DNA from 3 places in the Terrihabitans aquatilis genome. Region 2 is predicted to be linked to each of the others. Evidence: riboswitches for the same ligand, from Rfam matches in the RefSeq annotation. Region 2 holds a riboswitch; each other region holds the start of a gene.
What was found. A riboswitch is a leader RNA that binds a small molecule or an ion and turns the genes downstream of it on or off. The one in region 2 is predicted to bind thiamine pyrophosphate.
Positions count from the first base shown of each region.

Region 1: it holds a riboswitch for thiamine pyrophosphate, as region 2 does, so the genes downstream of both, thiD (bifunctional hydroxymethylpyrimidine kinase/phosphomethylpyrimidine kinase) here and thiO (glycine oxidase ThiO) in region 2, are expected to answer to the same signal.
Region 3: it holds a riboswitch for thiamine pyrophosphate, as region 2 does, so the genes downstream of both, thiC (phosphomethylpyrimidine synthase ThiC) here and thiO (glycine oxidase ThiO) in region 2, are expected to answer to the same signal.

Region 1 is NZ_JBOCUO010000001.1:682,316-692,341, reverse strand. Features, by position in the region: gene ACQ6S1_RS03480 (hypothetical protein) at 1-280, opposite strand, end outside; gene ACQ6S1_RS03475 (hypothetical protein) at 388-606, opposite strand; gene ACQ6S1_RS03470 (DMT family transporter) at 810-1,739, shown strand; TPP riboswitch at 1,777-1,891, shown strand; gene thiD (bifunctional hydroxymethylpyrimidine kinase/phosphomethylpyrimidine kinase) at 1,881-2,708, shown strand; gene ACQ6S1_RS03460 (UDP-2,3-diacylglucosamine diphosphatase) at 2,774-3,592, shown strand; gene ACQ6S1_RS03455 (glycosyltransferase family 4 protein) at 3,616-4,638, shown strand; gene ACQ6S1_RS03450 (hypothetical protein) at 4,626-4,964, opposite strand; gene dgcA (N-acetyl-D-Glu racemase DgcA) at 5,062-6,042, opposite strand; gene ACQ6S1_RS03440 (ABC transporter permease) at 6,202-7,317, shown strand; gene ACQ6S1_RS03435 (ABC transporter ATP-binding protein) at 7,319-8,113, shown strand; gene ACQ6S1_RS03430 (MCE family protein) at 8,123-9,415, shown strand; gene ACQ6S1_RS03425 (ABC-type transport auxiliary lipoprotein family protein) at 9,468-10,026, shown strand, end outside.
Region 2 is NZ_JBOCUO010000001.1:405,160-415,185, reverse strand. Features, by position in the region: gene trpD (anthranilate phosphoribosyltransferase) at 1-49, shown strand, start outside; gene trpC (indole-3-glycerol phosphate synthase TrpC) at 74-889, shown strand; gene moaC (cyclic pyranopterin monophosphate synthase MoaC) at 886-1,374, shown strand; gene ACQ6S1_RS02120 (molybdopterin molybdotransferase MoeA) at 1,376-2,587, shown strand; gene ACQ6S1_RS02115 (thiamine phosphate synthase) at 2,562-3,164, opposite strand; gene ACQ6S1_RS02110 (thiazole synthase) at 3,182-3,964, opposite strand; gene thiS (sulfur carrier protein ThiS) at 3,969-4,175, opposite strand; gene thiO (glycine oxidase ThiO) at 4,179-5,336, opposite strand; TPP riboswitch at 5,345-5,439, opposite strand; gene ACQ6S1_RS02095 (phytoene/squalene synthase family protein) at 5,493-6,341, opposite strand; gene ACQ6S1_RS02090 (Mth938-like domain-containing protein) at 6,341-6,733, opposite strand; gene secF (protein translocase subunit SecF) at 6,738-7,676, opposite strand; gene secD (protein translocase subunit SecD) at 7,690-9,297, opposite strand; gene yajC (preprotein translocase subunit YajC) at 9,312-9,647, opposite strand; gene ACQ6S1_RS02070 (ATP-binding protein) at 9,766-10,026, shown strand, end outside.
Region 3 is NZ_JBOCUO010000001.1:1,146,889-1,156,914, reverse strand. Features, by position in the region: gene ACQ6S1_RS05955 (manganese catalase family protein) at 1-39, opposite strand, end outside; gene ACQ6S1_RS05950 (hypothetical protein) at 172-417, shown strand; gene ACQ6S1_RS05945 (SOS response-associated peptidase) at 460-1,143, shown strand; gene ACQ6S1_RS05940 (hypothetical protein) at 1,159-1,947, shown strand; gene ACQ6S1_RS05935 (DUF4142 domain-containing protein) at 2,032-2,520, shown strand; gene ACQ6S1_RS05930 (TY-Chap domain-containing protein) at 2,696-3,163, shown strand; gene ACQ6S1_RS05925 ((R)-mandelonitrile lyase) at 3,170-3,571, opposite strand; gene thiC (phosphomethylpyrimidine synthase ThiC) at 3,640-5,496, opposite strand; TPP riboswitch at 5,573-5,691, opposite strand; gene ACQ6S1_RS05915 (Bug family tripartite tricarboxylate transporter substrate binding protein) at 5,927-6,895, opposite strand; gene ACQ6S1_RS05910 (CobW family GTP-binding protein) at 7,181-8,263, shown strand; gene ACQ6S1_RS05905 (WD40 repeat domain-containing protein) at 8,312-9,319, shown strand; gene ACQ6S1_RS05900 (response regulator) at 9,320-9,676, opposite strand; gene ACQ6S1_RS05895 (homospermidine synthase) at 9,827-10,026, opposite strand, start outside.

The DNA of each region.
Region 1 (10,026 bases), 280 kb from region 2:
CTGCCGTCTTTTCGTCCGTCTTGCCCTTCGTTCGGGCCAGCTGCCATTCCTTGTCCTGAATCTGGACGTCGTCATAGCCCAGCCCCTTCGATTTGGCGGTGGAAGCCTTGATGGCCTCGTGCAGCTTCGGATCATTGCCCCAGCTTTTCAGGAAGGTGCGGGCATATTGCTCCACCTTCTTGGCATGGGACATGTCCGGCTCGGCTTCCTGCGCCAGCGCGAGGCTGGGAGCGAGGACGAGCGCAAGCGTCGCCAGAGAGGCGAATGCGTACGTTTTCATGGTGTTTCCCCTACGTGAAGAGCTCTTGATGGCTCTTGCGAGAGGAAGGCTAGCACAGTGCTTCCGGCCTGCAAGCGGGAGTTGGTATATTGTGCATTTGCACGCCGTCAGGCGGCGTAGTCGAGTTCCTGAAGGGTGTGGCGCGGCTTCATGCCCAGCATCTTGCGGGCGGCGCGACGGGCCTCGTCGGGCGTGTCGAACAGCTTGCCGTCGAGTTCGAACGTCTCGGGCAAAGCGGCATGAAAACGGTAAGTCCCGCACACGGGATCGCGGGCGACGAGACCGAGAGCCCGGTCATCGATCTCGATCATATAGACGTCCGACATGAGCGGCCTTGAACCTCCGATACGCGAAACTTGGACGGGAACAGCGCTGGCAAACGCCAATGCCGTCAAAATGTTCCTCGGAATCGCATCATGCGATCTGCTGGGGTGTGTTTGCCGATTTTGCATGTCGTTCGAATGACCGAACGGGTTAGAAGGGGCGCCTGCCCAATGTGCGACTCGCACGCGCTCCCTGTTCGTGGACCATGCTCAAGGGAATTACCTACAAGATCGCGGCCGCCTTCTGCTTCACGCTGATGGCCGCCCTGGTCCGCTGGGTCGGCCATGCCGTGCCACCCGGCGAAATCGTCTTCGCCCGCAGCGCGTTCGCGCTGGTGCCCATCCTGCTCTGGCTCGCCTGGGTGGGCGAGATTCCGCGCGCCTTCCGCACGCCGCGCCCGTTCGGCCATTTCGTACGCGCCAGCATCGGGGTGACGTCAATGTTCTGCATGTTCAACGGCCTGGCGCGTCTTCCGCTGCCGGATTCGACCATGCTGTCCTATGCGGTGCCGATCTTCACCACCATCCTCGCCGCCATCGTGCTGCATGAGCCGTTGCGTGCGGTGCGCGTGCTCTCGGTTCTCGTGGGTCTGGCCGGCGTCGCCGTCATGCTGTGGCCGCACATAGGAGGCGGCAAGCTTGCGGAGATCGTGTCCGGGACGGGCGGCGAGGCCTCGATCGGCGCCATGTTCGCGCTGGTGGGTGCCTTCCTCACCTCGTGCGCGATGATCCAGGTGCGTCGCCTCGTCCAGACAGAGAGCACGGGGACGGTGGTGTTCTATTTCACCATCTTCTCGACGTTCTTCGCGCTGATGACGATCCCGTTCGGCTGGGTCGTTCCCGAGCCGCGCCACGCGATCGCGCTCGTTACTGCGGGCCTGATCGGCGGGGTGGGGCAGATCCTCCTCACCCAGTGCTACCGTTTCGCGGAAGCGTCCGTCATCGCGCCGTTCGAATACACCACGCTCATCTGGGCGCTCGTCATCGGTTGGTTCGCGTTCGGCGACCGGCCTGACATCTTCGCGGGCGTCGGCGGCGTCATCGTCATCGCCTCCGGCATCATCGTCATCCTTTACGAGCGACATCTCGGCATCCAGCGCGCCCGCGCCCGTCAGGCCGATCCGCCGCCGGTGTGAGGCGCTTGCGCGGCCCCTCGGCGACGTCTATGTGACATCGATCTGCTTGGGGTGCGCACGCCGGTGCGCTGAGAGGCAAGGGGCCTTGCGGCCAGCCAACCCACGAACCTGATCCGGGTCATGCCGGCGGAGGAAAGCGGGATGGTCGACACATCTCCTGACATATCGATTGCGCTCACCATTGCCGGAACCGATCCCACGGGCGGGGCGGGCGTTCAGGCCGATCTGAAGACGTTCGCAGCCTTCGGCGTCTATGGTGCGTCGGTCATCACGGCGCTCGTCGCCCAGAACACCCAGGGCGTGCGCGCCATCCATGATGTGCCGCGCACCTTCATCGCCGAGCAGATCGCCTCCGTCTTCGACGACCTCGAGGTGAAGGCCGTAAAGATCGGCATGCTCTCGCAGCCCTCCGTCATCGAGACGGTGGCGGCATCGCTCGACGGTTACGATGCGACCGCAAACCTCGTCGTCGATCCTGTGATGGTGGCTGCCAGCGGCGATCGTCTGTTGGTGCCTGAAGCGGTGGAGGCCTTGCGCTCGGTTCTGCTGCCGAAGGCGCTCGTCATCACGCCCAACATGCCCGAAGCGGCGGCCCTTCTCGATGAACCCGCGGCCGAGGACGAGGCCGGCATGGTCCGCCAGGCCGAGAAATTGATGCGGCTCGGCTGCCGCGCGGTGTTGCTCAAGGGCGGCCACGGCCATGGCCCCGACAGCGTCGACATCCTGCTCGACGCAACCGGCCTCGAACGCTACGCCGCGCCGCGCTTCGCCACCAAAAACACACATGGCACGGGTTGCACACTCTCGTCCGCCATTGCGGCCGGCCTCGCCAATGGTCAGACCCTCCGCGAGGCGGTTCAGGGCGCGAAGGCCTTCATCTCGGGTGCCATCGCGGCCTCCGATACGCTGAAGGTCGGCAAGGGCCACGGGCCTGTGCATCATTTCCACAACATGTGGACGCCCCGCTAAGCCAAATCGGGGCCATGGCGTTCGCTGTCATTGGGGTGTGACACGGTAGTGGTTCTGCTGTGTCCATGACATCGACTCGCCCTCAGCCGCGCCGGTTTCGAACGCTCTTCATCTCCGACGTTCACCTCGGAACGAAGGGTTGTCAGGCCGAGCTTCTCCTCGATTTCATGCGCTACCACGACGCCGACACGATCTACCTCGTGGGCGACATCGTGGACGGCTGGCGGCTGAAACAGAGCTGGTATTGGCCACAGGCCCACAACGACGTGGTGCAGAAGCTGCTGCGCAAGGGGCGTCACGGCGCCCGGCTCGTCTACATTCCGGGCAATCACGACGAGTTCCTGCGCAATTATTACGGCTCGCATTTCGGCGGCATCGAAGTCGCCGAGACAGCCATCCACGAGGCGGCGGACGGCAAGAAATATCTCGTCATCCACGGCGACATGTTCGACATGGTGGTGCGCCACGCCCGCTGGCTCGCGCTTCTGGGCGATTGGGCCTATGTCACCGCGCTCGGCATCAACACCTACATCAACATCGTCCGCCGCCGCCTCGGGCTCACCTATTGGTCGCTCTCGGCCTGGGCCAAGCTCAAGGTCAAGAACGCGGTGAATTACATCTCCGAATTCGAGGATGCGCTATCGGGAGAGGCCGCGCGGGTCGGCGCGCAAGGCGTCATCTGCGGCCATATCCACCACGCGGCCATGCGCGATATCGGCGGCATCACCTACCTCAACACCGGCGATTGGGTGGAAAGCTGCACCGCGCTCGCTGAGAGCGACGACGGCTCGTTCGAGATCATCAAGTGGAATCGTTCCTTGCGCCTCATCCAGGACGATGCGATGAGGGAGGCACCCGTCCCGGTCAGCCTGGACGCGGCCTGAGGGAACAACAGCCACACCGAGCGATGCGAATCCTGATCGTCACAGACGCCTGGCATCCACAGGTGAACGGCGTTGTGCGCACACTGGACCGTGTCGCGTCGGAGGTCCGGCGTATGGGCCACGAGGTCCAGGTTCTTACGCCCAACGAGTTCCGCACCGTTCCGCTGCCGAGCTATCCCGAGATCCGGTTGGCCATCACGCCGCCCGGCGCGGTGGCCCGTCATGTCTCCCTGTTCGCGCCAGATCATCTCCACATCGCGACCGAGGGCCCGCTGGGCCAGGCGGCACGCCGCGCCTGCCTCAATCGTGGGTGGAGCTTCACCACCAGCTACCACACCCGTTTCCCGGAATATCTGCGCGCACGGCTGCCGGTGCCGGAGCGCTGGAGTTACGCCTTCCTGCGCCGCTTCCACAATGCCGGGCGCGGTACGCTCGTCGCCACGGCCTCGCTGAGGGCCGAGCTTGCCGAGCGCGGGTTCACCAAGCTCCGGCCCTGGACGCGGGGCGTCGATTCGGAACTGTTCCGTCCACGCGAATCGAGCGTGCTCGATCTCCCGCGGCCGATCTTCCTGTCGGTCGGGCGCGTCGCGGTGGAAAAGAACATCGAGGCGTTTCTGTCGCTCGATCTGCCGGGCACCAAGGTCGTGGTGGGCGAGGGGCCGGCTCTGGCCTCACTTCAAGCCCAGTTCCCGGATGCGGTGTTTCTCGGCAAGCATACGGGCGAGGATCTGGCGCGGCTCTATGCTTCCGCCGATGTGTTCGTCTTTCCAAGCCTCACCGACACGTTCGGCATCGTTGTGCTGGAGGCGCTGGCCAGCGGCCTGCCGGTCGCGGCCTATCCCGTCACCGGCCCTCTCGATGTGGTGGGCGGCACAGGGGCGGGGGTCCTCGATAAGGATCTTCGAAAGGCCGCTTTGGCGGCGCTCGATATCCCGCGTGAAAAAGCTCGCGAACTCGCGCTCAAGCATTCCTGGGAGGAATGCGCGCGCATGTTCGTCAACGAGATGATCTTCGCGGCCGCGCACCCCGAGCTTCAGGAAAAGTAGAGGATCTTGCTCTCGAAGGTGACGTTGGACGTGGTCCGCTTGGCCATTTTCGCGTCGCCGTTCGAGGCGGCGATTGTCGCTGTCGTCTGTGTCTGAGGCTTCGGCGGTGCGGGGCGCGAGGCTTCGGCCGCGGCCAGAAGCGGCTGAACGCCGGAGCGCATGGCGTTTTCCAGGCGATCGATGGCGGCGAGAAGCGAGGCGGTCTCTTCGGCCCGGGTCCGGCGTGCGAATTCGGCCAGGAACCATCGGCCGCGCGCCGTCTCCATCACGGCGGCCTCGATGGCCTCGTAATCGTCCTCAAAAGCCGGATCGGTGGAATGCGTCATAACCTGTCCTGTCGCGGTCCTGCCCGCGATGTGCAGAAGAGCGTGACCGCATTCTAGGTGCGCAGAGGTTGCCCGGTGTTTAAGGCGAAAGGCGGCATTATCCCCATAATCCACGGGAAGCCGGTGCGATGAGGGACCCGTCGAAGGCGAGGCCGGGCTCGCGGTCGCGCGCCAGCAGGAGCGGCCCGTCGAGATCGACGAACTCTGCGCGGCCTGCCAGCAGCAGGGCAGGCGCCATCGCCAGCGACGTGCCGACCATGCAGCCCACCATCAGCGAAAATCCCAGCCGCTGCGCCTCGTCCGCCAGCGCCAGCGCCTCGGTCAGGCCGCCGGTCTTATCGAGCTTGATGTTGATGGCGTCATAGCGGCCGCACAAAGCCGCAAGCCCGTCACGGGCGTGGACGCTCTCGTCGGCGCAGATCGGCACGACGTGCTCGATTTCCTGCAGTGCCGAATCGTCGCCGGCGGGCAGGGGCTGTTCGATCAGCACGGCACCAGCCCGCGCGCAGGCCTCGAGATTTGCGGCCAGATTGACTGCATCCCACGCCTCGTTCGCATCGACGACGAGCCGGGCGTTCGGAGCTGCCGCCCGCACGGCAGCGATTCGCTCCGGATCGCCATTCCCGCCAAGCTTGATCTTCAGCAGCGGCCGGGCTGCCGCGCGTGCGGCGGCCGCCGCCATCTCTTCCGCGCTGCCCAGGCTAATCGTGTAAGCCGTGGTCACGGGCCGTGGCTCCGCCTGTCCCGCCAGATTCCACGCCGGTTGGCCGCTTCGCTTCGCTTCGAGATCCCAAAGCGCGCAATCCAGCGCGTTGCGCGCAGCGCCTGCGGGCAGGAGCGTCTGCAGCTCCTCGCGTCCGGCCCCGGCCTCGATCGCTCCCGCCACACTTTGAATTGCTGCCGTGACGCTTTCGACGCTCTCGCCGTAGCGCGCATAGGGCACGCACTCCCCGCGCCCTGCGAAGCTTTCGTCACGAATCGTCGCCACCACCACCACGGCCTCGGTGCGAGAGCCGCGAGCGATGGTGAAACGACCTGCGATCGGCCAATTCTCGACGTCGACATCCACGCTGCGCATACGCATGCTTCCTGATGACCTGTGCCCGTAAAGCCTCGCCGGCGTGAAAATCACCGCGTGGTGGGGCCTTGCTTTGCGCCGAAGGGGGCGCTCGGGTACAATTTCCTACGACATTTCGTTCGTGGGAAGAACGCTTTGGCCTTCGCGGCTGAACCTGACATGGTCACCACGTCCGGCAGGACGGGGCAGCTTCTGAGGCTGTCGGGAGAATGGACGTCGCGGCACGCCCGGGAGCTTGAACAGCTCGTGGCCGGCGCGGCGCCCGGTCTTGCCGGCGCGGCCATCAAGCTCGACATCGCCGCCATCTCACGTCTCGACACGGTGGGCGCGCTTCTTCTCGACCGCCTCCAGCGTGAAATCGCGGCCAGCGGCGGCACCAGCTCCATCGAGGGCGGACGGCCGGAACAGCGGATTCTCCTCGAAGCGATCAGCCGCAACGATCATCCGCCTGCGCCGCAGACAAAGCGCGAAAACAATTTCTATACGCTCATCGCCGATATCGGCAGCGGTATGGTCTCCTCTGTCCGGGATCTGCAATCGTGGGTCGCGTTTCTCGGCGCGGTGATGGCCACCACAGGCAGCGTTCTGTTGCGGCCCACGCGTTTCCGCTTCACGTCATTCGTCAATCATCTCGATCTGGTCGGCCTGCGCGCTGTGCCGATCGTGATGCTTATCGCATTCCTGGTCGGTGCCATCATCGCCCAGCAAAGCATCTTCCAGCTCAGATATTTCGGCGCTTCGGTGTTCGTGGTCGATCTCGTCGGCATCCTGTCGATGCGCGAACTCGGCGTTCTTCTGGCCGCCATCATGCTTGCCGGCCGTTCGGGCTCTGCCTTCACGGCCGAGATCGGCTCGATGAAGATGCGTGAGGAGATCGACGCCATACGCGTCATGGCGCTCGATTCCATCGAGGTTCTGATCCTGCCGCGTATTTTCGCGCTCATCGTCGGCCTCACACTGCTGACTTTTCTGGCCATGATCGCCTCGATGGCGGGCGGCGCTCTGGTTGCGGTCGTCTACGGTGGCATCAGTCTCGAGACTTTCCTTGCGCGCCTTCCCACCACGCTGACCATCGAGAGTTTCCTCGTCGGTATGCTGAAGGCGCCGTTCATGGGCCTCGTCGTCGGCCTCATCGCTTCCATCGAGGGCATGAAGGTCGAGGGTTCGGCGGAATCCCTTGGCAGCCGCACCACCGCCTCGGTGGTGAAATCCATCTTCATGGTCATCGTGCTCGACGGCCTGTTCGCCATCTTCTTCGCTGCGATCGGGTTCTGACATGCACGGCGAAGACGGATATCCCATCTCCGACGAGATCATCATCCGGGTGCACGATCTTGCCGCCGGTTTCGGCGACCGGCTGGTGCTGAACCATCTCGATCTGGATGTGCAGCGCGGAGAAATCCTGGGCGTGGTTGGGGCGTCCGGCACCGGCAAATCGGTCCTGCTGCGCACCATCATTGGTCTCGTGCCGAAGCGCGCCGGCACGGTCGAGGTGTTCGGCGTCGATCTTGATCGCGCCAGCCCGAAGGAGCGCATGGCGGTGGAGCAGCGCTGGGGCGTGCTGTTCCAGCATGGCGCGCTGTTCTCGTCGCTGACCGTGAAGCAGAACATTCAGGTGCCGCTGCGCGAGCACACCGATTTCTCGCAGCGGCTGATGGACGATGTCGCCATGCTGAAGCTCGAACTCGTCGGGCTGAAGCCGCAGGCGGCCGACCTTTACCCCTCCGAGCTTTCGGGCGGCATGATCAAGCGCGCCGCGCTCGCACGCGCCATCGCGCTCGACCCCGAACTCATCTTCCTCGACGAGCCCACGTCGGGCCTCGATCCCATCGGCGCGCAGGATTTCGACGAGCTCATTCTCACTCTGCGGCGCACTTTGGGGCTGACGGTTTTCATGGTAACGCATGACCTCGACAGCCTGTCGCACGCCTGTGACCGCATCGCCGCTCTGGGCGACGGCAAGGTGCTCGCCGAAGGGCCCATGTCTGATATGCGCCGCGCCACGCATCCCTGGCTGAAAGCCTATTTCGGGGGGCCTCGCGCGCGGGCCGCCGCCGGCGAAAGGGTGTAACGGACACAGATGGAAACCCGGGCCAATCATTTCGTCATCGGGCTGTTCACGCTGGCCGTCGTCGTCGGCGCATTCAGCTTCGTCTGGTGGTTCACCGGCAAGGCCGATCAGGGCAACCGCGCGCAATACCGTGTGGTCTTTGACGGTTCCGTGTCCGGCCTCTCGCGCGGGTCCGCGGTGTTGTTCAACGGCGTGAACGTCGGCGAGGTCACCGCCATCGATATCGTTCCCGACCAGCCGGGTCGTATCTCCACCACCATCGCCGTCAATTCCACGGTTCCGGTCCGCTCGGACACCAAGGCCCAGCTCGAATATCAGGGCGTCACAGGCGTCGCCTCGGTCATGCTGCAGGGCGGCCAGCCGGACGCGCCGCCGCTCCAGGCGGCGGAGGGCGGGGTGCCGGTCATCGTCGCGCAGAAGTCCACCTATCAGGATCTGATGGAGGGCGCGCGCGGATTGCTGAACCAGCTTGGCGAGTTCATCGACGACAATCGCGGCCCGCTGACGGATTCGGTCGCCAATGTCCAGAAGTTCACCGACGCGCTGGCCGCCAATTCGGACGGTATCAAGAACCTGCTGGGAGCGACCAGCGATATGGCGAGCGCGGTGTCGGAAGTGGCCGGCCCCCTGCGTGATCTGACCGGGGATGCCCGCCGCATCGTGCAGGCCATCGATCCGCAGAAGATCGCCAGCATCGTCGAGTCGACCGAGAAGTTCACGGCCACGATGACCGAGGCCGGGCCAAAGCTGAACGTGGTGCTCGGCAACGCCGAGACCGTGACGACCAACCTCGTCCGCTCCAGCGCCAACCTCAATGAGACGCTGACCCGCGTTCATTCCGTGGTCGCGGCGGTCGATCCCGACCGGGTGCGGCAGGTGCTCGATAACACCGCGGCCTTCTCCGAGACCCTCAAGCGCAACGCGCCGTCGGTCGATGAGATCGTGGCCGATGCCCGTGAATTGTCCGATCGCCTGAACAAGGCCTCGACGCGTATCGACGGCATTCTCGTGCGGGCGGATTCGCTTCTTGGCGAAGGGCAGAACAGCGGCGTGTTCGACGAAGTTCGCGAAGCGGCCAAGTCCATCCGCGTTCTGTCCGACAATCTCGACAAGCGCACGGCGTCTCTTTCGGGTGACATCTCCAATTTTACTGGGCAGGGCCTGCGCGATCTGAGTGGACTTATTTCCAGCGGACGGCAAACTCTGCAGGGAGTGGACCGTGTGGTGCGTGATCTCGAGCGCAATCCGCAACGGTTTATCTTTGGAGGAGGCGGCGTTCCGGAGTATGCTCCGCGCCGCTAGTTTGCTTTGCGGCCAGGGGCTTGGGCCGCTTGCTTGGGGCTGAGAGGTCAGGGTGCCGTCCATCATCAAGCACGCTTCCGCGCGCAATGTGTCCGTTCTTGCGCTCGCCCTCGTGCTCAGCGGGTGCGCGGGTCTTGGCAAACAGGCCCCGTCCGCGACCTTCGATCTCAGCGCGCCCCCGCCCTTTACGCCGGATCGCAATGTGCGCCGTGGCGTGCTCGCCGTTGAAATGCCGAGCGCCATCCAGACGCTCGATTCCAACCGCATGGTGGCCCGCATCGGGCCGCAGATTACCTACATTCCGGCCGCGCAATATTCTGACACGCTGCCCGGCCTGCTCCAGACGCGCCTCGTCCAGGCCTTCGAGAACGCTGGCCGCATCGGCTCCGTCGGTCGCGCTCAGGACCGCATCGCCGCCGATTTCCAGCTTCTAACCGAAATTCGGGCCTTCGAAGTGTCGGTGTCCGGCAGCACGAACACGGCCGTGATCGAGATCGCGACCCGCATCGTGGACCGTGATGGCCGCGTGCGCGCGGGCCGTGTCTTCCAGGCTCAGGCTCCCGTCGCCGATGTCAGCGGAGCAGGCGCCTCCCACGGCCTCAACGCCGCCC
Region 2 (10,026 bases):
GACCCTTCTGACGCATGAGAGCGAGGAAGCGCGCGATGCGGCATCCTGAAGTAACACGGACAGAGCCAGCGCGATGAACGACATCCTCGCAAAGATCGAAGCTTACAAACGCCGCGAGATCGATGAAGCCAGGCAGGCTCGCCCGCTTGCAGAAGTTGAGGCGATCGCCCGCAACGCATCTCCAGTGCGCGGCTTTGCGCGGGCTCTGGATACGAAGCTCGCCGGCGGAGAAACGGGCCTCATTGCGGAGATCAAGAAGGCCAGCCCGTCGAAGGGGCTCATTCGTCCTGATTTCGATCCCCCTGCGCTTGCCCGTGCCTACGAAGCGGGTGGTGCCACGTGCCTGTCTATTCTGACAGACAAGCCGAGTTTCCAGGGCGCACCGGAATTCCTGACATCCGCACGCTCCGCATGCGACCTCCCCGTTCTACGCAAGGACTTCATGTTCGACACCTACCAGGTGGCAGAAGCGCGAGCCTGGGGTGCTGATGCAATCCTGGTAATCCTTGCTGCGGTTACCGACGACGAGGCACAGGATTTGACCCTTGCGGCTAAGGACTGGGACCTTGACGTCCTGGCAGAGGTACACAATCCAGCGGAGCTGGATCGAGCCCTGCAATTGGACGCTCGCATGATCGGTATCAACAATCGGGATCTGCGAACTTTCGAAGTGTGCCTGTCCGTTACGGAGCGGCTTGGATCGCTGATCCCTCCTGATCGCATCATGGTCGGCGAAAGCGGCATCTTCACCCCCTATGATGTCAGCCGCGCGGCAGCAGCTGGCGCTCGGGCTATTCTTGTCGGCGAAAGCCTGATGAGGCAGGACGATGTAGAAGCCGCCACCCGCGCTCTTCTCGCGCCCTACACAGCCGAGGCGGCCGCCGAGTGACCGAGTCCCACCTCACCCATATTTCGGCAAAGGGCGAGGCGCATATGGTTGATGTCTCCGCCAAGGCCGAGACCGAACGAGTGGCCCAGGCCGAGGGTTGTGTCGTGATGGCAGCTGAAACCCTTGATCTTATACTGCAGGGAAATGCCAAGAAGGGCGACGTGATTGGAACGGCGCGTATAGCGGGCATCATGGCCGCAAAGCGCACAGCCGATCTTATTCCCCTTTGTCATCCACTCATGTTGTCGAAGGTCGCAGTCGATATTACGCCGGACGTGGGCCTGCCTGGCCTTCATGTGACTTGCACAGTGGGTCTGAAAGGCCAGACCGGCGTTGAAATGGAAGCGCTCACCGCGGTTTCCGTCGCCTGCCTCACGATCTACGACATGGCAAAAGCCGTCGACCGCGGAATGCGCATAGAGAACATTCGTCTTCTCGCCAAATCCGGCGGTCGCTCCGGAAGCTGGCAGGCGGACAGTGTCTGAAATCCGGCTTACCGTAGAAGAGGCACTTGCCCGGGTGCTGGCTGGAGCAGTGCGTATCGGCATTGAGGAGATTGGGCTCGACGCGCTGCTCAGGCGCACCCTGGCACAGCCGCTTGTCGCACGCCGCACACAGCCGCCTTATCGTTCGTCTGCCATGGACGGTTACGCCGTGCTTTCTGAGGACGCAAAAGAAGGCACCTTTCTCCGCGTTATCGGCGAAGCCGCTGCTGGCCATATCTTTACCCAGCGTCTGTCCCCCGGCGAAACGGTTCGGATATTCACGGGCGGCGCCGTGCCCGCAGGTGCGGATGCGATCCTGATCCAGGAAAATGCGATCCGGAACGGCGATCAAATCCTTGTTCAAGCAGACGTACGTTCCGGGCAGTTCATCCGCCCGGAGGGGCTCGACTTCCATCAGGGAGATGTGCTTCTGGACGCTGGCAACGTGTTGTCGCCGCGCGGCGTAGGCCTGGCCGCAGCTACCGGGCACGTTCTCGTGGATGTCGCGTGCAAGCCCCGAATTGCCGTTCTTTCCACGGGTGATGAACTCGTTTCGCCCGGCCATGAGCCGGGCCCGGGGCAAATCACCGCCTCGAACAATACGACACTTCATGCGCTTGTGCAGGCTGCTGGCGCCGAGCCGATCGATCTCGGCATTGCCGCAGACGACATCGACACCATCCGCGCGGCCATTCGCAAAGCCGCGGGCAGCGGTGCGAACGTGCTGGTGACGACCGGAGGTGCCTCCGTTGGGGATCATGATCTGGTTCGCGCCGCATTGGCTGCCGAGGGGATGGAGCTTGATTTCTGGCGTATTGCCATGCGTCCCGGCCGGCCGATGATGTTTGGCCGCCTCGGCGACATGAGGGTAATCGGCCTGCCAGGCAATCCTGTATCGGCGCACGTTTGCGCCCTCTTGTTCCTGGTGCCGTTGATCCGCGCGCTTCTTGGGCGACGAGATGTAAGACCGGTAACGCAACAGGTCCGCCTCGGAGCGGACTTGCCGGCGAACGATTGGCGCCAGGACTACGTCCGCGGGAAACTCGAGGCCGCCGAAAATGGCACAGTGCTGGTCAAGCCATTTGGACGTCAGGATTCCTCGATGCTGCGCCTTCTTGCAGAATCCGATTGCCTGATCGTTCGCCCCGCGAATGATCCTGCTCGATTGGCCGGCGATCCTTGCCAGATCATGCCGTTGGGTCTGTCTGATTAAGTTCGGCGAGATATGCCGCTGTCTCAGCGCCCGGATCAGCAGCGCTCATGATCCCTCCCATCACTGCAACGCCATAGGCACCGGCGGAGCGACAGGTTTTAGCGCGCGAAAGGTCGATCCCTCCGAGCGCAAACACCGGAACGCCAGACCCGCTAGCATTGGCAAGAGCGGAAACGCCCAGTGCGGGCCCATAGCCCGGCTTGCTGTCGCTCGGAAATATCGGGCTGAAGGTGACATAATCAGCGCCAGCCTCTCGCGCGGCTCCAATATCCAAAAGCGAGTGCGCGGAAACGCCTATCCAAGCCTTCGCGCCAAGAAGATCGCGCGCTGCAGCAACGTCTTTCGCATGTTGAAGGTGCACGCCATCGGCGCCTACCTCACCGGCAAGGTCCGCATCTCGGCTGACGGAAAACGGTGATCGATGAGCACGCGATATCTCGCGGAAGTGAAATGCTAATTCGCGACGCTCGTCCGCGTCCATATCCTTGTCGCGCAGGAGGAACCACCCCCCTGCCCCGGCGACCTTGCTCACGACCTCCTCGAATGCCGATCGAACCTGACTGCGATCCGATATCACGAGGAGGCGCGGCAGAATCACGAACCGACGAGGCCGAGCTGAGGGCTGGATGGTTCTGCGCGGTTTCGGCGAGGAATACGTCCTGCGAGGTAGGCCAGCCGGCCGGCATCGACCGCGCGGCCCATGGCTGCGGCCATTCTCACGGGATCCGCGGCTTTGGACACGGCGGTGTTAAGAAGCACGGCCGCCGCACCGAGCTCCATCGCGATGACCGCGTCGGATGCCGTGCCAATTCCCGCGTCAACGACGACCGGAACCGGCGACCGCCGACAGATCAGCTCGATATTCGCCGGATTGGCCACTCCCATGCCTGATCCGATCAAGGACCCCATGGGCATCACCGCCGAAGCGCCAGCATCCGCCAGACGCTGACATATCACGGGGTCATCGTTGCAATAAGGAAGCACGACGAAGCCCTGCGAGACGAGCTCTTCGGTTGCTTTCATCAATTCCTGGACATCCGGATACAGCGTCTCGCGATCGCCGATGATCTCAAGCTTGATCCAGTTGGTGCCCAAGGCTTCACGCGCAAGCTCGGCCGTCAGGATCGCGTCGCGGGCGGTCTCGCAGCCGGCGGTATTGGGCAAAAATTTGTAGTTCGACAGCAGCTTCACCGTGTCGAAGTTTTGGCCGGCCAGGGACACTCGGCGGATCGACATGGTCACCATTTCGCATCGGCTGGCTTCCACGCTGTCGAGCAGGATTTTCTGGTTCGGGTATCCAGCCGTGCCAAGCCAGAGGCGCGAGCGGAAGGTCTCTCCGGCAACCTCGAAGGGATCGTTGAAAAGCTCTGTGTTCATCGTCTCAACCTCCTGGCAGCGCGTGAACGATTTCCACGCTGTCGCCTTTGGAGAAAACCTTGCGTGGCCATTCGGATCTCGGCACCATCCTGCCGTTCACAGCCACTGCTATTCCACGCCGTGTATGACCGTCTTCCAACTCGGCTTTAAGAAGTTCATCGACATTGCGGGCATCGCATTCACGCGGCTGACCGTTGATCATGAGTTCCATCGATCACGCCTCTCCCGTGTTTTGGATGCCATCGCGCATGAACCGCGCAAAAGTGAAGCCTTTTTCGGGACCGGTCATTCGGCCCTCGGTTACGAGATCAGCCAGTGCACGAGCGGTGATGGGCGCAAGCAGAATCCCGTTCCGATGATGGCCCGTTGCTACAACAAGACCATCGACACCGACCTCGCCTAAAATTGGCGCGTCGTCGAGAGATGTTGGCCGAAATCCCGTCCAGATCTCGTCGATTGCGAGTTCCTCGATTGACGGCAGTGCCTGGCGAGCTGCTTCCAAAAGCGCAAACACACCGCCGGCCGTATTGCTGGTGTCGAAACCACGTTCCTCGACCGTCGCACCGACAATAAGACGGCCATCTCCTTTTGGGGCCATATGGATTTGCTCAGTCCAGACAATATGGCTCAGAGCGGGAACGCGCGGATCCATGCGCAAGGAGAGAGACTGGCCTCGCAAGGGTCGGACATGAAGGTGCAGGTCAGGCACCAATTGGGGGGACCAGGCACCCGCAGCGAGAACCACGGTCGACGCCGCATGCTCGCCTTGATCTGTCGCGACGCCCGTAACCTTGCGTCCGTTTCGCTGCAGCGAAATCACCGGAGCATTCTCGAACAGGACACCACCCGCGTTCACGAATGCTTTTTCGAGCGCTGCGGAGACACGGCGAGCGTCCACCTGATGGTCCTGCGCACAGAAGATAGCACCGGAAACATTTGGTCTCAGACCGGGCTCGCGTTCACGAGCCGCGCTGCCAGACAGCCATTCGGTGCTCAAACCAAGGCGTGTCTGCAATTGATGACGAAACCGCAGGCGTTCGACCTCATCGCGTGACAACGCCACGACCATCGTGCCTTCGGACTTGTAGTCCACCGAAATCTCGGTCTCGGCTTCAAGCTCTGCTGCGAACTGGGGCCACAATTGCTGACTGGCCAGCGTCAGCGGCAGGAGGTCGTCCTCGCCGGGCTCCACTTCCGCGGTTGCGGCCAGCATGCCCGTCGCGGCACGCGTCGCGCCTGATCCGACACGCTCCTTTTCGAAAACGGCTACTGAGAGACCACGCTTCAAAAGATCGCGGCCGATGGCCAAGCCGATGATACCGCCGCCAACGATCGCGACGTCGAACCGACTCGCGGCTCTTGCTTCGTTCATATCGATTACAATGTTCATATTCGCGCTCCCTTCGCTGGCATGACCCAGATCAGGTTCGTCGGGTTTAATCTCAGCCGCGTTGGCGGCACCCCAGGCGTGAGCACGAAATAATCCCGCAGCCGCAGGCTTGCAAGTTCCGACGATATCCGGAGAGGCCTATCCGAGTGGCTGCCCGGTGCGAGCCGATTGCCACAATCGAATTTGCTTTCGCCATTGCGAAACCTCGCTGATGCCTTTCAGGGGGTCATAACCTGCCCGCTCCATCTGTCTGGCGTAGAGCTCGATCAACGAGCCCGGCAGATAGGCCGGAAGCACAGGTTTTGCGACGTCACTCAAAGCCTCCTTGGCTGACTGGAGATGATTGTGAGCGAGGGCGCACATTTCCGAGAAGGCAGCCCGAATAGAATCGTCGGTCTTACGAGCAAAAATCAGATTTCGGTCGACACCGTGGCGAGCCATCACATCGGCGGGCAAGAAAAGCTGCTGTCGCGACGCATGGAGCGGAAGGCTTCGCAACAATCCGACGATGGAATAGGCGACCCCCGCGTGCCCGGCGGCGTCTGCCGCGCCGGAATCCTGACCATCCGCCAATATGATGGAGGCCAGCTGGAAGAGTGCCGATGATGTATCTCCGGCGTAACCCTCCAAGTCGACGATTGTGGGCATCGGATCGTTATAAACGTCGAAAACGCGCGCTTCGATGAGGCGGACGAGGGCTTCTCTAGGAAGCCGATAGGTGCCGATGGCAGCAAGAAGTGAGTTCGCCACAGGATGCGAGGCAGCTTCGACCTCGCGCGCTCCCTCTATGACCTCGCGCCACCAAGTCAGGCGAATTTCGCCAGGAACGGGTTCGCTGATCACATCGCGAACCCGCGAGACCTCAGCATTGAAGGCATAGAGCGCGAAAAGCGCCGGCCTTTTCGCCTCCGGGGCGAACAGAGTTGCAAAAAACCGATCGGGATCCGACTCCCTCACCAGGGACTGGCAGAACGCCGTCTGGTCCATCACTGCGCTTCTTCCACCGCGATCAACGCGGCGGAGACTTTCCTCTGATCGCTCATCAAGACATTATAGGTCCGTGCAGCAGGACCTGTCGGCATGACATCGACGCGAATGCCGATATCACGCAAATGATCTCGGACGTCGCGCGGGAGAGGCACATGGCTCGGTCCCGTGCCGATCAGAAAGATCTCGATGCCGTCAGCCTCGTTTACGACCCTCGCAAAGTCGTCGGGCACGAGGGTGGACGCATCAAGCGGCGGCCACGCCCATATGCCGCTTGGGAGACAAAGAATCGATCCGCGGTGAGACATCTCCGCGAACCGAAAGCCGCCATTGCCATAGGCATCGAGTGGCGCGAGTGATGGGAAATGCCCTCTTTCCAGGTGCGATGTCATCCGTTCACGATTTGGCGGGCACGGGCGCAGCTTTTGCGGCCGGAGCCTCTGTTTGCCGCAGCCCGAGATACATCAGTGAAGGCGACGAGATAAAGATCGCCGAATAGGTGCAGATAACCACACCAACCAGCATCACCTGTGCAAAGCCCTGGATCGCATCTCCGCCAAACATGACAAGCGCCAGAAGCGACAGGAACGTCGTCGTACCTGTCATCACCGTTCTCGACATGGTCGAATTGATAGACAGGTTCAGCAGTTCACTGTCAGGCATCGTCTTGTAACGGCGCAGCAATTCACGCGTTCGATCGAACACGACCACTGTTTCGTTGAGCGAGTATCCGACGATCGTCAGAATTGCAGCGATCGAAGTCATATTGAACTCGATCTCGGTGACGACAAAAAATCCGACGGTCAGCACAATATCGTGCAACGTTCCGATGATCGCACCGAGAGCAAGGTTTCGCTCGAAGCGAAACCACAGGTAAACCAGGACTGCGACCACGGACAGGACGACACCCACTGTTCCGGCCTGAACGAGTTCGCCTGAAACACGGGGACCCACCGCCTCTACGCGGCGAAACTCGTAGGCGTCCTGGAAGGCATTGCGTGCTTCCTGGACGACGTTGCTCTGAGCATCCTCACCTCCGTCCTGGATCGGGAAGCGAAGAGACAGGCCCCCCTCTCCTCCAAATTCCTGGACCTCGACTTCGCCAAAGCCCAGCGCATTGGCTTTCTCACGTACCTCGGACGCGTGTGCCTCGCCGGATTTCGCCTGAAGCTCGAACAGCGTACCGCCACGAAAATCGATGCCGAAATTCAGACCGTGAACATAGAACAGAGCGATGATCGCGATCGACATCACGGCGGACAGCGGAAAACTGATCCGCCGCCATCTCATGAAATCGAACTGAGTGCCCTCGGGCCAGAGTCTCAAAAGACGCACGAACAAGCCCTCTTCAGAACGGAATCGTCTTGGCCCGCGTCCAGCGGTACCAGAGAGCGATCATCATACGCGTCATCGTCACGGCCGTGATCACCGTAGTGACGATGCCCAGGAGGAAGACCACGGCGAAGCCCTTTACCGGTCCGGAGCCCAGAAGGAACAAGATGGCCGCGGCAATGCCCATGGTCGAGTTGGAGTCCACAATCGTTGCGAAGGCTCTTTCAAAGCCCGCCTGAATCGCGCTCACGACAGAGCGCCCAGCACGGAATTCTTCCCGAATGCGCTCATAGATCAGCACGTTCGAGTCCACGGCGGTGCCGATAGTCAGCACGATGCCTGCGATACCCGGCAGCGTGAGTGTGGCGCCGATCAACGACATCAGGCCGAAGATCAGTCCGACGTGGATAAGAAGCGCGATGTTCGCAATGAGGCCGAATATTCCATAGGTCGCGAACATGAACAGCACGACGAAGATCGCGGCATAGATCGTGGCCTTCGTGCCGGCATCGATCGAGTCCTGGCCAAGGCCTGGCCCCACCGTACGCTCCTCGACGACCGTCAAGGGTGCCGGGAGAGCACCCGCTCTCAGCAGAATTGCGAGATTATTCGCGCTTTCGACTGAGAAACTACCCGAAATCTGGCCTGAACCGCCCGTGATCGGCTCATTGATGCGGGGCGCCGAAATGACCTTGTTGTCCAGCACGATCGCGAACGGGCGGCCGACATTGGCTTGCGTCACGCCCGCAAAACGACGCGCGCCGTTTGCATTGAACCGGAACGAGACGATCGGTTCATTCGTCCGCTGATCAAATCCCGGCTGAGCATCAATCAGATCCTCGCCGGAAACCAAAATCTGGCGGTAGACGAGATAACGCTCGTCAGGGTTTTCGACGCCTTGAAGAACCTCCGACTCCGCAGGCGGCCGCGTCTGCTCGGCCTGCTGGACCGGCATCGACACATCCACCATCCGGAAGCTTAACTGGGCTGTCGTACCGATCAGCTCTTTCAGACGCTGAGGATCCTGCAACCCTGGAACTTGCACGAGGATGCGGTCCACGCCCTGGCGTTGAATGCTAGGTTCCGTCGTTCCCAATTCGTCCACGCGTCGCCGAACGATCTCGATGGATTGATCTACCGCCGACCGAATTCGGGCATCCGTGCCCTCCGCCGTCAGCGTCAGGTTCAAGACGCCCTCGGGCGTGCTTGCCACGTCGAGATCGACAGCACCCGTGTTGCCGAACATCGCTGAAGAGACGGGATTTGCGAGCTGCCGCAGCCGAGTGACCACCTTCTGAGTGTCACCGGCTTCCCTCAGACGAACCTGTACGGAATTACCGGTGATGTTCAGGCCCGTGTAGCCGATGCGCTCATCTCTCAGGGCTGCCCGCGTCTGATCGCGCAGCGATTCAAGGCGGGCGGCTCGCAGAGCGTTGGCGTCCACCTCAAGAAGGAGATGCGACCCGCCCTGAAGGTCGAGACCGAGCACGATCGTGCGTGACGGCAGCCAGGATGGAATGCGCGACCGCATATCCTGCGGCAGCAGGTTCGGAACGACGAGAAGAAGACCGATCCCGACGAGGAGAAGCGTCAGGATGGTCTTCGTACGCGAATAATGGAGCATGGATTGTCAGAGGCTCACGCTTCGGCGCCGACTGGTTCGCCCTTGGCGCGAACTTCGGTTACGGCGCCACGGGAGACCCGAACCCGCACATTTTCCGCGATCTGGACCTCGACCTCGGCCTCATCGATCGTCTTGGTGATCTTGCCGATCAGGCCGCCGGAGGTGACGATCGTGTCGCCGCGGCGAAGATTGCTGGTCAATTCCCTATGGGTCTTGAGCCGCTTCTGCTGAGGACGGATGACGAGGAAGTACATGATCACGAAGATCAGCAGGAACGGTACAAGGGAGACGAAAATATTCTCTCCCCCGCCGGCGGCGGCGCCCTGGGCGAAAGCGGGGGTGATGAACATCGGTAACTCCATCTCAGTAGTGCCATTGCCTTATAAGCGGCCGGACTATAGCGGCGCGCGAATGGAAAGCAACGGCGCCCTCATGGACACACGCAGGGGTGAAGGGTATGCGCACGTCATGACCAATTTATCTGATATCGATCCCGCGCTTCTGGAGCGAATTGCCCTCGCTCTGGAACGCCTTTCACCGCCGGCTCCCCCCGCAACCGACCTTGCGGCTGCAGACGCTTTTGTCTGGCATTCGGCCAGCGAGCGATTGGTGCCTGTGCCGCGCGTCAACCGCGTAGATATCGTTCTTCTTCAAGGCATTGATCGCGCGCGCGACATTCTGCTGAACAACACCCGGCAATTTGCGATGGGATTTTCGGCCAACAACACC
Region 3 (10,026 bases), 740 kb from region 2:
GGGCAGCTCCGTCTGCAGCTTGTCTAAGCGCATGAACATGGCGTCACCTCTCTGGGTTGGACCTGGCTCAACCGATGGGCGAGTGCGTTGTTCCGGTTCGGCTCAAACTCGGCATCGACGTCCGGAACCGGACAGGGTGTCCGCGCGTAAAGCGTGAAAGGAGAGAGCGCGATGACCAATCCGACCAAGACGCCGACGAGCCATGGCCAGACGGGCGACAGCCCTGCCAATCCGGTGCCCGAGCACGAGAGCTATGGCGGCCGCGACGAGGTGGGCGGCGGCGCGGCCGGGCGTGGCAACGACACGGGCAGCACGGTGGACACCGGAAAGGAATGGGCCGCGGGCGAGGAGCCGACGCGCGACGAAGACCGCCCTGTGTACAAGAAGGAAGAGACGAAGAACCCGTTTTCTCCGTGAGACAGCGCGGCCCGCGCCTTGTAAACCGGCGCGGGCCCGCCGATGCTTTCCGCCATGTGCGGACGTGTCGTTCAAGCCTTGCCGCCCGAACAGGTGCGGCGGCTTTTCAAAGTGTCGCGCGGCGAGCGCTTCAACGTGCCGCCGCGCTGGAACGGCGCGCCGACCGACCGCCTGATGGTGGTGCGGCGCGACCCCGCGAGCGGCGAGAACAGCCTCGATCTCATCCGCTGGGGGCTGGTGCCGCATTTCGCCCGCGACATGAAGATAGGCGCAAGCCTCATCAACGCCCGCTGCGAGAGCGTGGCCATCAAGGCGGCCTTTCGCGGCGCCTGGGCGAAGAACCGCCGCTGCCTCATCCCCATCGACGGCTTCTACGAATGGCGGCGCGAGGGGAAGACCAAGCAGCCCTATGCCATCGCCCTGAAGGACGGCACGCCGATGGCTCTGGCCGGGCTGTGGGAGAACTGGAAAGACCCCGCGACGGGCGAATGGACGCGCACCTTCACCGTGCTGACCACCGAGCCAAACAGCCTGATCGCGCCCTTCCACGACCGCATGCCGGTGATCGTTCCGATCGAGGATCAGGAGCGCTGGCTGGCGGGCGACGACGCGACGGACCTGCTGTGCCCGCTGCCGGCGGAATTGCTGGAGATTTGGGCGGTTTCGGTGGCGGTGAATAAGGTTGGGGTTGAGGGGGTGGAGTTGTGGGGACGTCTAAATCAATAATGATTGGGAGGCTTGATGAAGGTCGTTCTAGGTATTTTCGAAATGAAAAGCCGTGCAGGCCTTTTTGTTCCGAAGGTGAACGTTCGTACACCGCGGTTGGATGATACAGGAAGTATCGTGATATCGGCAGGAGGAACAAGACTCTACACGTCACACGTTCCCTCTGCTCAGCCAATTGACCTTTTAGATCATAGTGCAAAAAGTCGATGGATCGTCGATCGATTTACAGCGGCATTGTTTATGGCGAAAGGAGGTTTATTTGAAGCTAACCTCAAAGGGTCGGTCCTTATTGAAGCTGCTAGCAGCTCCAATATGATAACTGACCTTGATCTTGAAGATTATGCTCCACAGATAGAACGGATACATGCGAAATTTGAACACGATGAACTGAGAAAGTGGATATCGCTGATTTTATATAATCCAGGGCTTCGCAGAGCAATCGAAGATCTGATGTTCTCTCTACTTCATCCCAGAGAGGCGTTTATATTTATTTATAGAGCTTTTGAATGGTTAGAAGATGGAATGAACATTTCGAAAAAGGAAATGGCAGATGATCTAGAGGTGGACTTGAAGCACTTTAAGTCACTGGGACAACTAGCTAACGTTGGAACAGGTGTGCGACATGCCAACAAACACGGAAAAAAACTTGTAGCTGACCCTATGACCTATGGATCTTGGACTTGCGCCCTTCTTCAAGAAATAGATTTTGCAGTTTCACGCATAACAAAAGATCATAAAAGGCTTAGTCAAGACGAGGTGAGCACACTAGTTTCATCAAGCATGACAGTGACTCCTTACTCTTAAGATAAATTCTGTTACACGCTATTAGCAGGCGGAACACCCCACCACCCTCAACGGTTGTCCTCCCACCAAACGGGAGGAACCCCAATGAACAAGTTCGTTATCGCCGCTAGCTTTGCGGCGCTTACGCTCGGCACCGCCGCGCATGCGCAGGACAAGACCGGGCCGGATCATGTGTTCGTCACAAAGGCGGCGAACTCGAATATGTTCGAGATCGAATCCAGCAAGATCGCGGTGCAGAAGGCGCAGAATGCCGAGGTGAAGAGCTTCGCGCAGCAGATGGTCACCGACCACACCAAGGCCGGGCAGGAGATGATGGCGGTGGCGCCGGATGCTCCCAAGGAGCTGGACGCAACCCACAAGACCATGGTGGAAAAGCTGAGCGACACCGATGCCGCGAAGTTCGACGCGGCTTACGTCGATGCGCAGGTGAAGGCGCACGACGAGGCGGTGGCGCTGTTCACGAAATACAGCGACGAGGCGAAGGACGCGAAGCTCAAGGATTTCGCCGCGAAGACGCTGCCGACGCTGAAAGAGCATCAGGAGCACATCAAGAAGATCGACAAGGCGATGTGAGGCGGCATCTCCGGCCGGCATGTTTGACGCCGGATCGGGAGACAGCGGTAAAAGGCCGGCGCGAAAACGCCGGCCTTTCTTATGCTATCCCCTTGCCGGGATGCGGTGCCGGGGGCGGGCGATGGGCGGCAGATGGTTTGGGTCGGTTGCGCTGGCGGCGATGGCAGGTATTGGCATGGCCGCGGCGAGCCCGCAGAATGATTTCGTCGATGCGCACCGCTGCGACATTGCCGGCCGTCTCGCCTCCATCTTCGAGGTGACGGCGGATCGGGACCGCTTCCTCGTCCTGTCCTTGCTGCCGCCCGAGCATGGCTATGTGCAGTGTCTGTTCCAGGGCCAGCATGTTCTTTGCGAGGCGGAATCCGGCGTGTGGACGGCGAAGCCGGGAGAGGCCCCGTCCTTCCGGGTGAGCGAAGCTGGCCTTGTGGCGCTCCGCCGCCTCGGCTTCGATGGCGATGGGGACGAGGGGAATTACCGGCAACGAATCGAGGCCGACCGGACCCCGGATTTCGAGGCGCTGGCCGATCTGATGCTGAAGGCGCTTCGCGACGGCTACGGGGCCTCGCTGAACTCGGAGGTGGAGATCAACGCCCCCTTCGCCGCCGGGGAATATCGGCCCGCGCGCGAGTGCTTGCTGGGCTGACGGCGATCAGCCGCCGGCGCGGTAATCTTCGACGGCCACCTCTTCCAGCCAGTCGGCGGCGCTGCCGTCTTGCGCTTCCTGGATGGCGATGTGCGTCATGGCGCTGTCGGCACTGGCGCCGTGCCAGTGCTTTTCTCCCGGCGGAAACCACACCACGTCTCCGGGCTGGATTTCCTCGACCGGGCCGCCTTCGCGCTGCGCCCAGCCGGTGCCTTCGGTGACGATGATAGTCTGGCCGAGCGGGTGGGTGTGCCAGAAGGTGCGGGCGCCGGGCTCGAAACGGACGTTGGCGGCGCGCACGCGGGCCGGCTGCGGCGCTTCGACCAAATTTTCGACGCGGACCTTGCCGGTGAAGTAATCGGCCGGGCCGGGATTGGCCGGGCGGGTGCCGTTGCGGGTGATGTCCATGACGATCTCCGATGTGTCGTCGCCATCATGTAGGCGAGGCCGGCGTGTGAACCAGCCTCGCCGAACGTTCAGCCCAGAGCAGTGTTGCTTTCCTTCACCGCGTCTTCCGCCACATAGACCTGGCCGCCGAGGGAGAGGAATTTCTCGCTCATGGCGTCCATGCCTTCCTGTTTTTCGTTCAACGTAGCGGCGTAGTCCCTCACATCCTGCGTGATCTTCATCGAGCAGAATTTCGGGCCGCACATGGAGCAGAAATGCGCGACCTTGTGCGCTTCCTTCGGCAAGGTCTCGTCGTGGAATTCGCGCGCGGTGTCCGGGTCGAGGCCGATGTTGAACTGGTCTTCCCAGCGGAAATCGAACCGGGCCTTCGACAAGGCGTCGTCGCGGAGCTGCGCGGCGGGGTGGCCCTTGGCGAGATCGGCGGCGTGGGCGGCGATCTTGTAGGTGATGACGCCTGTCTTCACGTCGGCCTTGTTGGGCAGGCCGAGATGCTCCTTCGGCGTGACGTAGCAGAGCATGGCGCAGCCGAACCAGCCGATCATGGCCGCGCCGATGCCAGACGTGATGTGATCGTAGCCCGGTGCGATGTCGGTGGTGAGCGGACCGAGCGTGTAGAACGGGGCTTCGCCGCATTCCTTCAGCTGCTTGTCCATGTTGATCTTGATCTTGTGCATCGGCACGTGGCCGGGGCCCTCGATCATGACCTGGCAGCCCTTCTGCCACGCGATCTGCGTGAGCTCGCCGAGCGTCTCCAGCTCCGCGAACTGGGCGCGGTCGTTGGCGTCGTAAATGGAGCCGGGGCGCAGGCCATCGCCCAGCGAGAACGAGACGTCGTATTTGCGCATGAGATCGCAGATCTCGTCGAAGCGCTCATACAGGAAGCTCTCGTGGTGATGGGCGAGGCACCATTTGGCCATGATGGAGCCGCCGCGCGAGACGATGCCCGTCATGCGGCTGGCCGTCAGCGGCACGTAGGGCAGGCGCACGCCGGCGTGGATGGTGAAGTAATCGACGCCCTGTTCGCACTGCTCGATGAGGGTGTCCTTGTAGACCTCCCAATCGAGCTTGACCGGATCGCCGCCGACCTTTTCCAGCGCCTGGTAGATCGGCACCGTGCCGATCGGCACCGGCGAATTGCGGATGATCCAGTCGCGCGTGTTGTGGATGTTGCGGCCGGTGGAGAGATCCATCACCGTGTCCGCGCCCCAGCGGATGGCCCAGACGAGCTTCTCCACTTCCTCGGCCACCGAGGAGGAGACGGCGGAATTGCCGATGTTCGCGTTGATCTTCACCAGGAAATTGCGGCCGATGATCATCGGCTCCAGTTCCGGATGGTTGATGTTGGAGGGGATGATGGCGCGGCCGCGGGCGATCTCGTCGCGCACGAATTCCGGCGTGATGTGGGCGGGCAACGCGGCGCCGAAGCTCTCGCCGTCCGACAAGGCCGCATCGGCGCGCTCGAGAGCCTGCTGGCGACCGAGGTTCTCGCGCTCGGCGACGTAGATCATCTCCCTCGTGATGATGCCGGCGCGGGCGAATTCGAACTGCGTGACCGGCGCGTCGCCTTCGCCGCGCAGGGGCTGGTGCTGGAGCGGGAAGGCGCGGGCGAGGTGGCTCTCGCCGACATTGCCGTTGTCCTCCGGCTTGATGAGACGCCCGTCATAGGCCGCGATGCCGCCGCGCTGGCGCACCCAGTCCGTGCGGGTGCGGGGCAGGCCCTTTTCAAGATCGATCTGCACGGCAGGGTCGGTGTAGGGGCCGGACGTGTCGTAGACGCGGACCGCCGGCTCGGCCGGATCGGTCAGCGTGATCTCGCGCACCGGCACCCGCAGATCGGGCGCACGCGTGCTCTCCATGTAGACCTTGCGCGAGGCGGGCAGCGGGCCGGTGGTGATTTCGGCGGACGAAAAATCCGCGGGAAGGATGGGCTTGTTCACAGAGGATCTCCTCGCCTGTTGGAGATCCGGAATGAGCGAGGAGGAGCAGCGCAGACGCCACGGAATGGTGGCGTTGACCCGTCCCTTCGCCGGCATGACCCGGATCAGGTTCAAAGGGTCACCGCGCTGCCGGAACGGCCGTCGGTATCTCAGCCCCTTGTCGGGACCCCCCTCGGTTTTTTGCGAGGCGGAGGGTGGGACAGTTTAGAGCGTTCGTCAACTGGCGGTGCCCGACATGGGCATCCGCTCCTTTGCGGGGGACGTTGATACGCACGGTGCCATGGGGCGGTGCGGAAGCTTTCCCAGGGGCTGAGCGCGAAGCGCGATGCGCTGGACGCGCAGAAAAAGGTCGCGTTCTCCACCGATGTGGACGGGGGAACGAGCGGGCGGCGGATGCTGGAACCCGCCGCCCAGGTCGTCACTCGATCTTGGCGCCCGATTGCTTGACGATGGGCGCCCATTTGGCGAGCTCGGTCTTGACGTGCTTGGCCAGTTCTTCCGGGGTCGAGGTCACGACCGTGGCACTGAATTCGGCGAGCCGGGCCTTTGTTCTCTCGTCGCTGATGGCCTTGTTGGCGGCGGCATTGAGCCTGGCCACGACCTCCGGCGGCGTGCCGGCCGGGGCGAACAGGGCGTTCCACGTATAGGTCTCGTAGCCGGGCAGGGCCTCGGCCATGGCCGGCATGTCCGGGAAGACCGGTGCGCGATCCTTGGTGGTGACCGCGAGGCCCTTGAGCTTGCCCGTCTTGATGTGCTCGGTGGAGGAGGGGAGATTGTCGAAGATGATCGGGATCTGCCCCGCCAGCACGTCGATCAGCGCCGGGCCCGAGCCCTTGTAGGGCACGTGGACGACATCCACCCCGGCCATTGCCTTGAAGAGCTCGCCCGACAGATGCAGCGGCGTGCCGTTGCCCGAGGAGGCGTAGCTGTATTTGCCGGGGTCCTTCTTCAGAAGCTCGATCAATTCCTGAACGGTGTTGGCCGGCACCGAGGGGCTGACCGCCATCACGTTCGGCACTGTGACGAGCAGCGAGACGGGCGCGAAATCCTTCTCCGGATCGTACGGGATCTTGGTGTAGATCAAGGGGTTGAGGGCATGGGTGGCGACCGTGCCCATGAGGATGGTGTATCCGTCCGGATCGGACTTGGCGACGGCCGCCGAGCCGAGATTGCCGCCCGCGCCGCCGCGATTGTCGACGACGACGCTCTGGCCGAGTTCCTCGCCCATGCGCTGGGCGACGAGACGGCCGACGAGGTCGGTCGAGCCGCCGGCGGCAAAGGGGATGATGAGGGTGATGGGACGGGTGGGAAATTCCTGCGCCGCCGCCGGTGCGACGTACGCGGCCAGGGCGGTGAGACAGGCAAGAGCGGGCGCGAGCAGGCGCATGGGCAGTTTCCTCCGGAATGGCGACGTTGTGTTTGTTATGTCGCTCTGGTTGCATTGTGCCGAAGCCGGAGGGCTAAGCAAGTCAAAGAGTTAGGCAGCTTGCCCCCGGAGCGGCCAAATAATATAACGTTCGAGATGTGGTCGGAGGCAGAGGCTGGCCGATGGCCGACGGGGCTTTCATCGCTCCGGATCGCGCCAATATAAGCAGCGCTGGCGATGCCCCGCCGCGCCGTCCAGATTTACATCCGGCGAGCCCTCGATCGGCCCCGCCATCCGGAGTTTTCGATGTCCGACAAGATCCCCGTCACCGTCCTCACCGGCTATCTGGGCGCGGGCAAGACCACGCTGCTGAATCGCATCCTGACCGAGCAGCACGGCAAGCGCTACGCCGTCATCGTCAACGAATTCGGCGAGATCGGCATCGACAACGAACTCGTTGTGGGCGCGGACGAAGAAGTGTTCGAGATGAACAATGGCTGCATCTGCTGCACGGTGCGGGGCGATCTGATCCGCATCATCGAAGGGCTGATGAAGCGGCGCGGCAAGTTCGACGCGATCATCGTGGAAACCACGGGGCTGGCCGATCCGGCACCCGTGGCGCAGACCTTCTTCATCGACCAGGAGGTGCAGGAACAGGCGCGCCTCGACGCGGTGGTGACGGTGGCCGACGCGAAATGGCTGCTGGACCGGTTGAAGGACGCGCCCGAGGCCAAGAACCAGATCGCCTTTGCCGACGTGATCCTGCTGAACAAGACCGACCTCGTGGACGAAGCGGGGCTTCAGGAGGTGGAAGCCCGCATCCGGGGGCTGAACCCCTATGCGCGCGTGATCCGCACCGTGAAATCCAACGTGCCCCTGAACGAGGTGCTGGACCGAGGCGCGTTCGACCTGCAGCGCGTGCTGGAGATCGAGCCGGCCTTCCTCGAGGACGAGGGGCATCATCACCACCACGACCATCACGAGCACGGCCCCGATTGCGGCTGCGGGCATGACCATGACCACCATGACCACGGACACGACCATGCTCATGACCACGGGCATTCGCATGGCGGGCTGAAGCATTACCACGACGAGCACATGCAATCGGTGGCGTTCAGCATTCCGGGCGATGTCGATCCCGACAAATTCCTGCCCTGGGTGCAGGATCTGGCGCAGCGCGAGGGGCAGAATTTCCTGCGCTGGAAGGGCATCCTTGCCTTCAAGAACGAGCCGCGCCGCTTCGTCTTCCAGGGCGTGCACATGATTCTGGACGGTGACCTGCAGCGCGAATGGAAGCCCGACGAGACGCGGCAGTCCAAGCTGGTGTTCATCGGCCGCGATCTCGACACCGAGCGGCTGCGCGAGGGCTTCGAGGCCTGCGCGGCCTGAGGGGTTCTCCCTCTTCCATCGCGTGCGACGAGGGGCTAAATGGCCCCTATGTCTGCTGCCGATAGCCTTTCCAGCTTCATCGTTCCCGTCGCCGCCGAGGCGCATGTCAGTGCCGTGGGGTTCCTCGGCGACACGGCCGCCTTCGCGCTCGGCGACGGCACGATCGTCCTTGCCCGCGACGGGGTTGAAAACCGGGTGCCGGCGCACCCCGACGGCGCGGTGCTGGTGGCCGCCTTCGACGGGCGGGCGATCTATACCGGCGGGGATGATGGCCGGCTGGTGCGCACCGATGCCGACGGCACGATGGAAGAGATCGCCGATACCGGCGGGCAATGGATCGACGCGCTGGCCCTGGGCCCCGACAACGCGGTCGCATGGTCGGCCGGGCGCAAGGTGCGGGTGCGCGACGGCAAGGGCGCGGTGTTCGGCCTGGAGCTCACATCCACCGCGCGCGGCCTGACCTTTGCCGCCAAGGGTTTCCAGCTCATCATCGCGCGTTATGACGGGGCGAGCCTGTGGTTCCCGCGGTCCAACGCGCCATTGAAGGACCTGACCTGGAAAGGCTCGCACATCGGCATCACGGCGTCGGCCGACGGGCGTTTCGTGGTGTCGACCATGCAGGAGAACGCGCTGCACGGCTGGCGGCTGGCCGACGGCGCGCATATGCGCATGTCCGGCTATCCGGCGAAGACGCGCTCGGTGTCGTGGTCGCCGGATGGCAAATGGCTGGCGACGAGCGGCGCGGATGCGGCGATCGTCTGGCCGTTCGTCACCAAGGACGGGCCGATGGGCAAGCCGCCTCTGGAACTGGCAGTGCGGCAGTCACGCGTGGAGCAGGTGGCGTTCCACCCTCGCGCGCCGGTGCTGGCGGTGGGTTATCTCGACGGTTGCATTTTGCTGGCGAAGATGGACGACGACGCCCAGGAATTGCTGGTGCGCCCCGCGCTGGACGGCGGGCCGGTTACGGCGCTGGGGTGGGACCGGATGGGGACGCGGCTGGCATTCGGCACGCGCGATGGCGCGGCCGGTGTGTTGCCCCTGCCGAAATTAACCTGATCAGGCGAGCGCCCGGGCCAGCGCTTCGCCCAGCGCGTCGGGGCTGAACGGCTTCTGCACCACGGGACGCCCCTCGTGCGGTGCGTCGATGTCCATATCGCCATAGCCCGAGACGAAGATGAACGGGATGCCGCGTTTCGCCAGAAGGTCGGCGACGGGGAAGACGCGCGCGCCGGCCAGATTGACGTCGAGCAACGCTGCATCGAAATTGCCCTGCTCGGCGGCTTCCACCGCTGCGGCGAGCCGCGTCGCGGGGCCGATCACGGTGCAGCCGAAATCTTCCAGAATGTCCGTGACGAGCATGGAGACAAGCATTTCGTCTTCCACGACGAGGATGCGCCGTCCGGAAAGGTCCACCTCGCTCAATGGTGCGTCCTGTACTATCTGGGGTTGTGTCGCCTGCATCGCGTCTTCGGCGCTCCCGGCCGGTCAAGGTTGCCGGAAGCGCCAATCTTACTGATTCCGGTTCTAAGGAAGTGCCACCGAAATCATGTGTTTTTTAAGGTTTCAGTGAACAAGCACGTTTCGGAACTGCCAGGGATCGCTCTCGTCGATGTCCTCCGGGAACAGGCCGGGGCGGCCCTCCAGCGGGGTCCAGTCGGTGTAATAGCCCTTCATTGGCCCGAGATAGGGGCGCTGGATTTCGAGGCAGCGGCGGAAATCCATCTCGTCGGCCTCGACGATGCCCTCGTTCGGGTTTTCCAGCG